Regions from separate parts of the Halobacillus sp. ABH2_015 genome, predicted to be linked through region 1. Evidence: riboswitches for the same ligand, from Rfam matches in the RefSeq annotation. Region 1 holds a riboswitch; each other region holds the start of a gene.
The links. Region 1 has a riboswitch for thiamine pyrophosphate ahead of ACXAD6_RS10210 (YkoF family thiamine/hydroxymethylpyrimidine-binding protein). Riboswitches for the same ligand answer to the same signal wherever they lie in the genome.
Positions count from the first base shown of each region.

Region 2: linked by a shared signal. The riboswitch ahead of thiW (energy coupling factor transporter S component ThiW) and the one ahead of ACXAD6_RS10210 (YkoF family thiamine/hydroxymethylpyrimidine-binding protein) in region 1 are both predicted to bind thiamine pyrophosphate.
Region 3: linked by a shared signal. The riboswitch ahead of ACXAD6_RS14290 (acetylornithine deacetylase) and the one ahead of ACXAD6_RS10210 (YkoF family thiamine/hydroxymethylpyrimidine-binding protein) in region 1 are both predicted to bind thiamine pyrophosphate.

Region 1 is NZ_JBSWUG010000002.1:1,917,284-1,921,471, forward strand. Features, by position in the region: gene ACXAD6_RS10205 (hypothetical protein) at 1-898, opposite strand, end outside; TPP riboswitch at 1,117-1,217, shown strand; gene ACXAD6_RS10210 (YkoF family thiamine/hydroxymethylpyrimidine-binding protein) at 1,580-2,182, shown strand; gene ACXAD6_RS10215 (ECF transporter S component) at 2,179-2,757, shown strand; gene ACXAD6_RS10220 (ABC transporter ATP-binding protein) at 2,757-4,188, shown strand, end outside.
Region 2 is NZ_JBSWUG010000002.1:3,314,184-3,318,371, reverse strand. Features, by position in the region: gene ACXAD6_RS17185 (PucR family transcriptional regulator) at 1-1,392, shown strand, start outside; TPP riboswitch at 1,481-1,590, shown strand; gene thiW (energy coupling factor transporter S component ThiW) at 1,670-2,158, shown strand; gene thiD (bifunctional hydroxymethylpyrimidine kinase/phosphomethylpyrimidine kinase) at 2,205-3,008, shown strand; gene thiM (hydroxyethylthiazole kinase) at 3,005-3,769, shown strand; gene thiE (thiamine phosphate synthase) at 3,766-4,188, shown strand, end outside.
Region 3 is NZ_JBSWUG010000002.1:2,696,593-2,700,780, reverse strand. Features, by position in the region: gene ACXAD6_RS14305 (hypothetical protein) at 44-460, shown strand; gene ACXAD6_RS14300 (hypothetical protein) at 670-1,095, shown strand; gene ACXAD6_RS14295 (GNAT family N-acetyltransferase) at 1,051-1,545, opposite strand; TPP riboswitch at 1,649-1,755, shown strand; gene ACXAD6_RS14290 (acetylornithine deacetylase) at 1,835-3,121, shown strand; gene tenA (thiaminase II) at 3,121-3,807, shown strand.

The DNA of each region.
Region 1 (4,188 bases):
TCCAACGCTGAACCGCCGTAATTCCTTTCCACTGTTGTTCAGCTGCAGCAAAAGCTTTTGTTCCGTCTCCCCAGTCCCAGCTGATATCCCAGATGCCTTCTTCCTTCAGCGTTTTCAAATAATAACGGATGTTTTCCAAAACTAAAGGTTTGTATTTAGCATACAACGGATGCTGTGGGGACGATATTATGTCAGTCGGAAGCGCACCGTACCCACTTCCCCATTCCGAAGGATCCTGACTGAAACAGTTCTCGCCTAACGTAAGAAGGTGGGACTGCACCTGATCAAGCCCGTAAGGCATTTGATTATGGACGAGTCCTTTATGCTTGTCCACGGAGATTAGTAGATTTTGAAAACACTGCCATTCGTGGAAATCCATCTCACTGACACTCATCAAATGTTCAACAGCTTTAACGGCTCCAGCCACACCCGTTTTCCAGGCTTCTGTATCCCTTTGAGAGCAGTCGATGAGAAAACCGGCCAATTCCGCCCCCGGGTTAAACATCCAGTTGGACTGCACCCCTTCCCTCCACGACCACCAGGGCGCATGAGGAAAATGGTTGACTTCAGGAATAACCGAAGGCCACATCCCTGATTGACGATCGTATGAGCGAAGGAGGTAGGAAACCATCTGTTGAAGCAGCGGCTCTTTGGAAGATACATTCAATTCAGCAAGCACTTGGGAAGCTGCCCATGTGGCCATTGGAGACGAAGCTGGAAGTTGAAAATCCGGCTCAATTCCGTGACCAAAACCTCCATCTTCATTTTGGAACGCACTCAAGTATACGAGGACCTTTTCTTTAGGACCTCTTTCAAAAAGTGCTTCCCATCTGGCTGCTTCCAATGGACGTGCATACCGCTTCATCCACCTGCTTGTGCGATTCATGTGAGTGTTCATATCTGTCTTCCCCTTCCCATTGATGGTATCCCTTGTCTTCTGATTGTCCGACTCTTTTATTCCACTCAAGATATGACAGATTCTATTATCTTCAGCGTATCACGATTGGAAGATTTTGAAAATGAACTCTATCATTCGTATTCATAAAAAGGAGAATAAACATTTACAAATATTCCAACATCCGCTACGATAGAGTCAATACAAAAAACTGTATACATATGAGGCACTAGGGGAGCTGCTGCGAGCGGCTGAGAGGATGATCCGACCCTTGGCACCCGAACTAGATAATACTAGCGTGGGGAAGTGCAGCCGTTCTATCAATCAGGCCTTTACAGGTTTTATTCATCGATCAACGGACTGCATTCCCATGGGATGCAGTTTTTTTGTGTTTGGGTCTGTTATTGCTTGGTGTTGTTATTTAACATGTGAGCTCCTATCACCCCTTTCTGTCATGGGATTTGCAGGAGGCGGCCTTGGGAATGACTCCCTTTCCACGGGGTACCGTGAGCCTCCTCAAACTTCGTTCCCCGCGGAAAGCGGACAATTTTCTCTGCCATCCCATGCTCTGAGTAAACAACGGGCCGGACCCCTAATTCCAGACGGAGACGATTTAGTACTCGTTTAAAATAACAACAACAGACTTTAACAGAGCTTTGTGTTTAAAAAAAGGAGGAATGATGGATGAATCAAGTTTGTGGTACATCGAAAATTGCTGGATGTTCGTTTTCCATACATCCGATGAGTGATGAGTTTGCGGGTATAATTCTGGAAAGCTTAAAGGAAGTGGATACATCTAAAGTATGGCTCGATACCGATGATGTCTCTACGACGGTACGGGGGCGGATGGAACATATTTTTGATGTGACAAAGGCTATCCTTCTTCATGTATCCAAAGAAGGTGTTCATGCGGCTTTTCATGCGACTTATTCAATCGGGTGCCCGGGAGACTCGGCTGGAGACACGTATATGGCTGAATCCCTGCAACGGAGGAATGAAGACACTTCCCGCTCGATTACCCAGCCATTAGCAGCTAAGTTTTCGCTCTATCCAATGGGAGGGGACAGTTATATGGATACAATATACAAGCAGATTGAAGCGATGAAATCGAAGGGCATCCAAGTGACGCCCGCCCACTATTCTACAAGACTTGACGGAGATACCCATACGGTTTTCGAAGGGTTGGAAAACGTTTTCCGTGAGACAGAAGCTTCAGGGTCGTCTCACACCGTCATGACTGTATCGGTGTCGGTCAACAGCCCTTCCTCCAGGGGGAGCATCTTATGAAAAACTGGAAACTCAAAGAAATCGTTGTTCTATCTGTCTTGTCCGTCGTTTTCGCTGTCGTCTATCTCGCTTTCCTGCCTGTTGGAAAACTTCTCTCAGGTCTCTTTGGTCCAATCGGATATGATATTATCTTTGGTATCTGGTTTATCGTATCCATCATTGCCGCCTATATTTTACGCCGCCCGGGCGCAGCTTTTCTCTCTGAAACCATCGCAGCGACAATTGAAGTTCTGCTCGGGAATGCTTCCGGTCCCCTATTGATTCTAACGGGAATGATTCAGGGATTCGGAGCGGAAAGTGCGTTTGCTCTGACGCGTTACCGGTCTTATCATCTTTCTGTACTCATGCTCGCCGGCGTGATGGCTGCCGTTTTCAGTTTCGCATGGGGGTATTTCCAATCTGGATACGCTGCGTTAAGTGGTGGATACGTCGCTGCCATGCTGATTGTCCGTATGGTCAGCGGCGCTGTGATTTCCGGAGTATTGGGTAAAGCCGTGGCTGACGGACTTGCCCGTACCGGCGTCCTTTCCAGTTTTGCTCTCGGGCGGGAATTAAGAAAGAAGAAGGCTTCCTGATGAAGACGGCTGTACAATTGGAAAACCTGACGCTTACGTATGAAGAAAATGAAAAAACCGTATTGACGGATATCACCCTCTCCATCGAAAACGAACAGGACACCCTCATCCTTGGCCCGAGCGGTTCAGGAAAAAGCTCGCTTGTCCAATGTATAAACGGGCTTTACCCGGAGGATTTGGATGGCGAGATGAATGGGCGTGCTGCCATTTACGGACGTTCAACAAGCGACTTCAAACCGGGAGAGCTGGCTAAAACTGTTGGAAGTGTTTTTCAAGACCCCGAAACTCAATTTTGTATGCTGACCGTCGAGGATGAAATCGCCTTTGGTTTAGAAAACCTTCATGTACCTGCTGAGGAGATGGAACACAAAATAGATGATGTCCTTGCACAGGTGAATCTACTGGATAAAAAAACGTCGTTCATCCATCACTTGTCCGGCGGACAGAAGCAGAAACTGGCCCTTGCCTGTGTGCTGGTGATGGAGCCGGACATCCTTCTCCTGGATGAACCGACAGCTAATCTGGATCCGCAGTCTGCTCGTGATTTCATTACTATTCTGACTTCCATAAAAAAAACTAGAAGTCTCACCTTGATTGTGATCGAACACAGATTGGAAGGATGGCTGGAACTTCTCAAGCATGTCATTGTACTCCACTCCGATGGCGGGATTCTTACAAAGGGGCCGTTAAAAGAAGTCATCAATAACCAGGGCCGCGCCATCCACAATCAGGGGATCCGGCTTCCCTATGCTGTGCAGTACAGCATAGACGAAGACTGCCCTCCTCCCTATCCATTTACCCTGGAGGAGTTATCGCAGCGGAACATTGAAGTTCCATCAAATGTTCGTGACCCGAACAGACGCGGAAAGGCGCTCTTGGAATTATCCGATGTCCAGTGGAAACATATTTTAAAGGATCTCACTCTCTCCCTTTATGAAGGAGAATGGATTGCTGTGGTAGGGGCGAATGGAAGTGGAAAATCCAGTCTTTCCAAAATAATGGCCGGCATCACAAAGGCGGACAGAGGCACAGTGACTTGGAAAGGGACATCCATGAAAAAATGGAGAGCGGACAACTTACGGACACAGGTGGGGTACGTTTTTCAAAATCCGGAACACCAATTTGTAACCGATGAAGTGTTCGAGGAGATTGCTTTCAGTTTAAGGCAGCGGGGAACACCCGAATTGGAAATACGCCGGCAGGTTGAACATCTGCTCTCCCTGTGCCGATTGAATGGATTAGACAGGCATCATCCTTATCAGTTAAGTCAGGGGCAGAAACGCCGTTTAAGCGTGGCCACGATGATCGTGGAAAATCAATCGCTTCTTTTGCTGGATGAACCGACTTTCGGTCAGGATGCGGTCTCGACCCAACAACTGATGGCTCTGCTTGAGCAGCGCTTTCAACAAGGGACCACCTTATTGATGATCA
Region 2 (4,188 bases), 1.4 Mb from region 1:
CAACATGAGCTCGTGCTTGTGGAAATCCCCTGGGAAGTACGGTTTGCGGATATTCTTCAAGGCGTGCTGCAGTTAATCAATGATGAGAAACAGAAGATTCACAGGCATGTCGAAGGGATCCGTCAGGAATTGATCAATTGCGTGCTGAATGGGAAGGGACTTCAGGAAATCACGACCATCCTCTATCAATACACAGGGCTGCCCAATGCCATCAGTGACCATTTGAAGCACATCCGGGCCAATCAGCATTTTGATTCTTCCCTGATTGAAGCGTTGAACGGGCGTAAAGAAGCGGTTGTTTCTTTAATTGAGCATCCTTTCCGTGTGGAGCACCCGCTTACACATTTTATAGAAGCTTATCAAATCGGTGAAGAATGCTGTTATCAGCTTACGATTCTATCCAACTATAAGAAACAGGGATATTTGTTGTTTCAGCCGGAAAAGGACCAAGAGGTAACAACAGAGATGATGACGATTCTTGAGCACACGCTGACCGCCTGTGCCCTTTATTTCGTGAAGGAAAATGCCATCGAAATGACAGAAATCCGTCTCAAGGATAACTTTCTTTTGGAACTGGCGAAGCAGGAGCAGCGCATGGACAAGCAGCTGTTGTCGAAAGCCAGGCTTCTCGGCTATGATCTTGAGAAACCTTACGTCTGCTTTGTCGGAGAGGTTCTGTTCCATCGGCCGGCAAGCCGTTCAGTAGGAAACGATGGACAGCTTCCCTCTTCTTCTTCTCTACAGAGCCGCAACTATTACATCCAGAAGGAGGCCGCTTATGCCGGGCACATGGTGGGACGGCAGGTGATGACGACCTTTGATGAAGAGAGAGTCATCATCTTTCTGGAGGCGGATAAAGCAGGCAGTGAGGAAGCAGCGAATCAATTTCTGGACCTTGTCGAAAGGCGTTTGTTCGAACTGCTGGCTGGTGTCACGATCCAATGGGGGATTTCGTGTCATAAAGAAGGGTATCAAGTCTTCCATCACAGCTATGAGGAAGCGCGGACAGCCCTGCAGATGGGAGAGCAGCAGAACGAGGCCGGGGGCCGGACATTCTTTAAGGAGACAAGGATGAACAGGCTTTTGATGGCCTTATCCCATAAAAAAGAAATCGAGGATATTGTTCAGGATACTCTCCAGCCCCTGATTGATTATGATCAGAAAAGGCAGGCGGAGCTTCTTCATACATTTATGGTTTATAACAAGTACAACAGCAATGTCAGCCAGACATCGAGGGCACTGAATCTGCACCGGCAGTCCCTTCTGCACCGGCTGAGGAATATTGAACAGCTGACGGGGTTGTCCTTGTTGAACGCGGATGATTTATTTTTACTGGAGCTGAGTGTGCGGCTGTGGCTCCTGAAAAAAGTAGAGAAGCCCGGGCCGCAGTGAACGGAAGTCTTTTTGCCTGGCTGCATGAGGCAGGAGATGATGACAGATTCAACCAGTTTTGTTATGATGGATGCAAGTGAATAGATTTCAAAACTACTAGGGGAGCCTGAAGAGGCTGAGAGGAAAGCATGGACGCTTTCTGACTCTTACGTACCTGATCTGGTTAATACCAGCGGAGGGAAGTAGTCACATGATCGTCATTGATCGACTTCTTCTATCAAAACCAGGTCCCCGGTGGACCTGGTTTTTTATTTTATTCCCAGGAAGGAGCTGACTGATGAATAAAACCAGAATTCTTACATTCATGGCCGTCCTTGTGGCCGTAGGTACACTAGGCTCGCAGTTTTTATGGTTTCCCGCTGGAGCAGCCAAAGCCTACCCTGTCCAGCACGCCGTCAATGTCATGGCAGCCGTAATGCTCGGTCCGATTCCAGCGGTGGCGGTCGCTTTTGTCATCGGCCTGCTGCGTTTTCTGCTGGGACTTGGGACGATTCTGGCTTTTCCCGGAGGTATGTTCGGGGCGTTTTTTGCCGGTGTATTTTATAAGGTTTATGCACGGAAGCTTTCTGCAGCAGCAGGAGAAGTGCTGGGCACAGGTGTGATTGGTGCTCTGGCCGCCGTTCCCTTCGCCAGCTGGTTCATGGGAAGCTCAGCAGCGGTCTTTGCGTTTCTTCCGTCGTTTCTAGTGAGTAGTCTGTCAGGAGCGGTCATTGCTGTGTTCCTTTTATCAAGAGTGAAGGTGGAAAGCCCGCTCCCGCAGTCCTGATGAAATCCAATTGAAAAGAATGATTGATAGGAAAGGAAGTGGTTCAATGAAACCCGCATGTGTATTAACAATTGCCGGTACGGATCCAAGTGGAGGAGCCGGCATCCAGGCCGATTTGAAAACATTCCAGGAATTGAAAAGCTATGGTATGAGTGTGGTGACTTCGGTTGTCGCCCAAAATACGACAGGAGTCAAAGATGTGCATCATCTCCCTGACTCCTTCATCCGTGAGCAGCTGTTTGCGGTAAGTGATGATATGCCGGTGCACGCTGTGAAGACAGGGATGATTGCCAATAAGGAAATGATGCAGGTCATTAAAGACTGGATGCAGACCATCGATGCTCCGTATATTATGGACCCTGTCATGATTGCTCAAAGTGGAGATCCGCTTGTAGAGCAGGAAGAACAGATCTATTTAAAAAGGCATCTTGTACCAGAATCGACGCTTGTCACCCCCAATATTCCGGAAACAGAAACCCTTCTCAATCGAAGGATCCATCATGAAGAGGATATGAAGGAAGCAGCTGTGGAAATTGTAGAACAGCTGGGAGCCGGTGCTGCGCTTGTAAAAGGCGGCCATTTAAAAGGGAAAGCGGTCGACTTTCTATATGACGGATATGAGCTGCACACCTTCGAAGAAGAACGGATTGATTCAGCGAATACCCATGGCACAGGCTGCACGTACTCGGCTGCTATAGCCGCTTATATGAGCCAGGGATATCCGCTCGCGCAGGCGGTAGAGAAGGGCAAGCATTTTGTGACAGAGGCTATTCGCCATTCTTTCGATCTTGGTAAAGGGGACGGCCCGACCAATCATTTCGCTGTACGCAGGGAGGTTTTTCATCCATGACACAAACATTGATCCAGAAGCTGCGGAGTGAACGCCCTTTGATTCATAACATTACCAATGCAGTCGTCATGAATTATACAGCCAACGGCCTGCTTGCTCTCGGCGCTTCGCCGATTATGTCGAATGCCGTTCAGGAAGCCGGGGATGTCGCTCGTTTGGCAGACGGCCTTCTGTTGAATATCGGCACATTGAACGAGCAGCAGGTGGAAGCGATGCTGGAGGCGGGAAAAGCGGCGAATGAAGCCGGCGTCCCTGTCGTTCTGGATCCTGTAGGAGTCGCTGCCACCTCCTACAGGGAAGAGGCCTGTAGGAAAATATTGTCGACAATTCATGTCGATGTGATCAAAGGCAATGCGGGAGAACTGGCTTTCCTTGCTGGAGAGAAAGTCGAAACAAAAGGGGTGGACTCTGGAGAAGCCTCCAATACCGATGAGATTGCTCTCAAAGTTTCTGAACTTTATCAGACGATGGCTGTCTGCACAGGCAAAACCGATGTGATCGGGTATGAAGGAGAAGTCTTCAAAAACGATACAGGACACCAATGGCTTTCAAAAGTCACAGGATCCGGATGTCTGCTTGGTGCCGTTCTCACTGCGTTTCTTGCCATTGAAGGAGACCGCGCAGGAAACGTCCGGGCCGGTCTCTATCATTTTGGTAAAGCAGCAGAACAGGCCGCTTCTCACCCTCATGTGTCAGGACCCGGGACATTTGTTCCTGCGTTTATCGATGCTCTGGGAGCAGAAGAGGAGGCGGACCGGTGAATTTGGAACAGCAGCTCAGAAAATATTTGATCATGGGCAGTCAGGACTGTGACAGGGACCCTTTATCCATCCTGGACGAAGCGATTGAAGGGGGCATTACGGCTTTCCAATTCCGGGAAAAAGGGGAAGGGGCGCTGCAGGGGAATGAAAAATATCAGCTGGCGGCTGCATTGCAGCAGCGCTGTAAATCCGCCGGTATTTTATTCATCGTAAATGATGATGTGGACCTTTTCCGCCGATTGAACGCGGAAGGCATCCATGTCGGTCAGTCGGATGAACACGTCAAGGGGATCCGGGAGGCACATCCTGATGCGGTGATCGGTCTGTCCGTCTCCGACCTGGATGAATGGGAAAACAGCCCCGTTGATCTCGTTGATTACCTTGGAGCAGGACCGGTCTATCCTACAACGAGTAAAAAG
Region 3 (4,188 bases), 780 kb from region 1:
GGAATGCTAGAATAGCAGAGAAAGTGTAAAAGGGGGCTTGTTATTGAAGGGAATCCTATTGGTGCTTTTATCTGTTTTAATCCTGACAGCGTGTCAAAGTGAAAGGGAATGGTCCTTCTCTGAAATTGGGAAAAAGGATCTTCCAGGGGACGCGTTGTCCTATTTTCAAACGGTAAAAAATAGACATGGAAATCATATGTTCCAAGACGGAGATCAGAATACGGTGTATATCTATTTGAACGGAACAAAACAGGGCGAAGGGGCGGAATATTATACATCCTTCGAGGTCCGGGCAGAAGAAGATACGCTGAACCTGTTATACAAGACAGAGGCCGGCGCTGGTGGTTCGGTTAAATCCGAACGCTTCTACAGAGTCGACGGTTATCAAAGTTATGAGATCCTGAGGATTTATGAAAACGGAAAAGAAGCCGCCTTTGAGACCATATCTCTGGGTGGATAATTTTCTCTATCCCTATAGAAAAAGGACTCTCCTCCTCTCATTGCCTTACCCTGATCCATAGGCGTCGCCAACGCCTATACTGCAATCTGGTCATGTGGTGAGGTCTTGAGGAAGTTGAAGCCTGCGGGAACAGAACAGACCCACCCATAACCGGAACCTGCGCTTCTTTTACCTACATAAATAAAACAACATGAAAGTGAGCTTGTACGATGCGGAAAATTTTTGCTGCCTTAATCAGCAGTTTTGTAACAGCTTTATTGGTTTCTATTTATCTCACATCGGATTACAGCAATCTGGTAGGAAACTTATATTTTAATTTAGTCAACATCTATTTGGGGCATGCTGTGTTTGCCCTCCCCCTATCCTTGATAGCCGATCGTTTAAGCAGTCAGCTGTCGTTGGGACGCTTTTTTATTGAGTGGGGCCTGTATCTTTTAATTGGACCACTTCTAGCTGTGTTATTGGCTGTCTTTACGATGTTCTTAAGCTTGTATCTCATACCGATCAGTTTCATTTTTCCAATCACCTACACGCTCGTTAAAAAAATTCCTGCTGCTTTCCTGAAGAGGAGTCTGACAGCGGCTGTCCTCTTATCCGTTGCGGTCATCATGGCTATGTATTACAGTATCCGTTAGTTTCAGGGTCATAAATAAGCTGTTCGGGTCTTCCTTGTAGCCGGCGAAAGGACCACAGAAAACAAACCCGAAGTTCTTATACAGCTGGACAGCCGGATGGAACGCCTCTTGAGACCCGGTTTCTATAAAGAGCTGTGTATACCCTCGGGCGCTGGGTTCATTTATGATGTGTTGGAGCAATCTGTGGGCGACGCCTCGTCTTAAATGGGAAGAGGCCGTTCTCATCGACTTGATTTCTCCGTGCGCCGGATGGAGTTCTTTCAACGCTCCCATTCCTGCCAGCTCTCCCTTTTCCCAGGCTGTCCAAAAGGTCACGCCGGGCTGCTTTAATTTTTCTATATCCAATGCGTGGATGCTTTCTGGCGGGGAGTGCAGGGTCATATTGAAAAGGTGTTCCTTTATGAATGCTTGTACTTCATCGCTTGTTAAATCATCGTTTTTGATGTCCATCCATTGCCTCCTGTTTTATACGTCCTCCATCTACATTTCGCGTTTAAACGGGACTTGTCCTTTCCGGCCCCCTGTGTTGTAATGAAAATAACAGTTTTATAGCATGTTTCACTAGGGGAGCCCTGATGACGGGGCTGAGAAAAGCAGAAGCTTTGACCCTTACAACCTGATCTGGCTCATACCAGCGGAGGGAAGTGAAGCGGTCGATGATTGATCTTTTCTTACATGATGATCAAGCCCGCTCCTTCTCTCGAAGGGGCGGGCTTTTTATATGGAAGGAGAGAGTACGATGATTCAGTTAGAGGAATTGCTGCAGAGAGTGGAGGAAAAGGAAGAGGAGATGCACCAGCTTCTAGGGGACTTGGTCGCCTTTCCGACGTTAAGCCCTCCAGCCCGAAATGCGTCGGAAGCACAACAGTACATAGAAAAGTATTTAAGCCGGATGGATTTTGAAATAGACACGTGGGAACTGTACCCCGGCGATCCGATTGTCGTCGGAACGAAAAAAGGAACCGACCGGGAACACAGCAGAAGTCTCATCTTAAACGGTCATATTGATGTGGCCGCTCTGGATGACGGCGAAAAGTGGGAGCATGATCCTTTCACGCTCACGATTCAAGGCGACCGGCTTTATGGCCGAGGGACAGCGGATATGAAAGGTGGAATGGCGGCTGTTCTGTTTGCACTCAAACTGCTCCATGAAGCGGGAATCGAGCCGACCGGCGATCTTCATGTGCAGTCCGTCGTCGGTGAAGAGGTCGGAGAAGCAGGAACAAAATCCTGTGGAGAAAGAGGGTATTATGCCGATTTAGCCATCGTATCCGATACAAGTAACTGCGCCATTCAAGGGCAGGGGGGCGTTATTACCGGATGGGTAATGGTTGAAAGCCCGGAAAACTTCCACGATGCGGAACGCCGTTCGCTCATTCACGCCGGTGGAGGAAGATACGGAGCGGGGGCGATTGAAAAAATGATGAAAATCATCCAGTCGCTGCAGGAATTGGAGCAGCACTGGGCGGTGACGAAATCGAGTCCAGGCTTTCCACCTGGATCGACGACAATCAATCCGGCTGTGATTGAAGGTGGAAGGCATGCCGCTTTTATCGCCGACCGCTGTGCTTTATGGATTACCGTGCACTATTATCCAGAAGAGCATTATGAAGATGTGATCGAAGAAATTGAAGCACATGTCCGTGCTGCCGCCCAGGCCGATCCATGGCTGAAAAACCATGCCCCTCAATTCAAATGGGGAGGAACGTCCATGATCGAGGAGCGCGGAGAAATCTTCCCCGCCTTTTCTGTCGATCCTGCCCATCCAGGGGTACAGCAGCTTCAACAGGCCCATAAAATCATCCATGGTACGCCGGCGGAAATGTCCATGTCTCCGACTGTGACGGATGGAGGGTGGCTCTCAGAAGCAGGGATCCCGACCATTCTCTACGGCCCCGGCACGCTGGATCAGGCGCATGCGGTGAATGAGTCGCTGGACCGGGGACAGCTGTTGGATTATACGAAAACAATGATGGCTTTTTTATACAATTGGTTTCAACAAGCAGATGACAAGGAGGAAGCGTAATGTTTACAGACCGTTTATACGAAAGTGCCCGTCCGATTTGGGAGGCCTACCTCGATCATCCATTCGTCAAAGGGATTGGGGACGGCACGCTCGAGCTTGAGAAATTCCAATTTTTCATGCGCCAGGATTATTTGTACTTGATTGATTACTGCCGCGTGTTTGCTTTTGGTTCCGTTAAGGCGAAAAGCCTGGATACGATGACGATGTTCTCTGAACTGCTTCATTCCACTTTAAGTGAGGAAATGGAGCTGCACCGGAACTATGCGGAACGGATCGGCATCAGTCGGGAGGAGCTGGAGGAAACGAAACCTTCTGCCACCCTCCTCGCCTATACGAGCTATATGCTGAACAAGGCAAATCAAGGATCAGAGGCTGAGGTGGCGGCCTGTGTGCTGGCCTGCACATGGAGCTACAACGTGATCGGCCTTCACCTTGCCGAACAAAATCAAGGAGAAAAGCACGAGTTTTACGGCGATTGGATTGAGATGTATGCGTCCGAAGAATTTTCTGAGCTTGCTTCCACACTGAAAAAATTAATCAACGAGCTGGCTGACGGACTTCCGGAAAGGGAAAAAGCTCACCTCGAAGAGATCTTTATTCATACGAGTAAGCTGGAGTATATGTTCTGGGAGATGGCGTGGAAACAAAAAATGTGGGTCGAGGAAGAGAGCTTTTTGAATACCTGAACACCCCTCTCCTCTTTTGAAAAGAGTTTAGACGCACTCAACTGCCTATCTGCCATGTGGATGACCACGATCCGCTTATCGGTGGATGCTTGCCGTGGGCCCGGCCTTAGCTAACTTGGACAGGAAGATCACCTGTCCAAGTGGATCTTCGGCTCGTGCTGATCCCACAGGCGTCACCACCGAACGCTCCTCGTGACATCCGCAGATTTCCTCTGACAAGATAAGTTATCCAACTTGGAATAAGGTTAATCAAGAGTAAAACGTTCCAGGACTTAAAGAGGTATATGATAACGCTGTTCTTTGGATAAAAGGCTGTTCACTAAGTATTTGTCTTCAAATCCCCTATGGATTTTCAATGGAACAAGATAAATGGTTACCTTT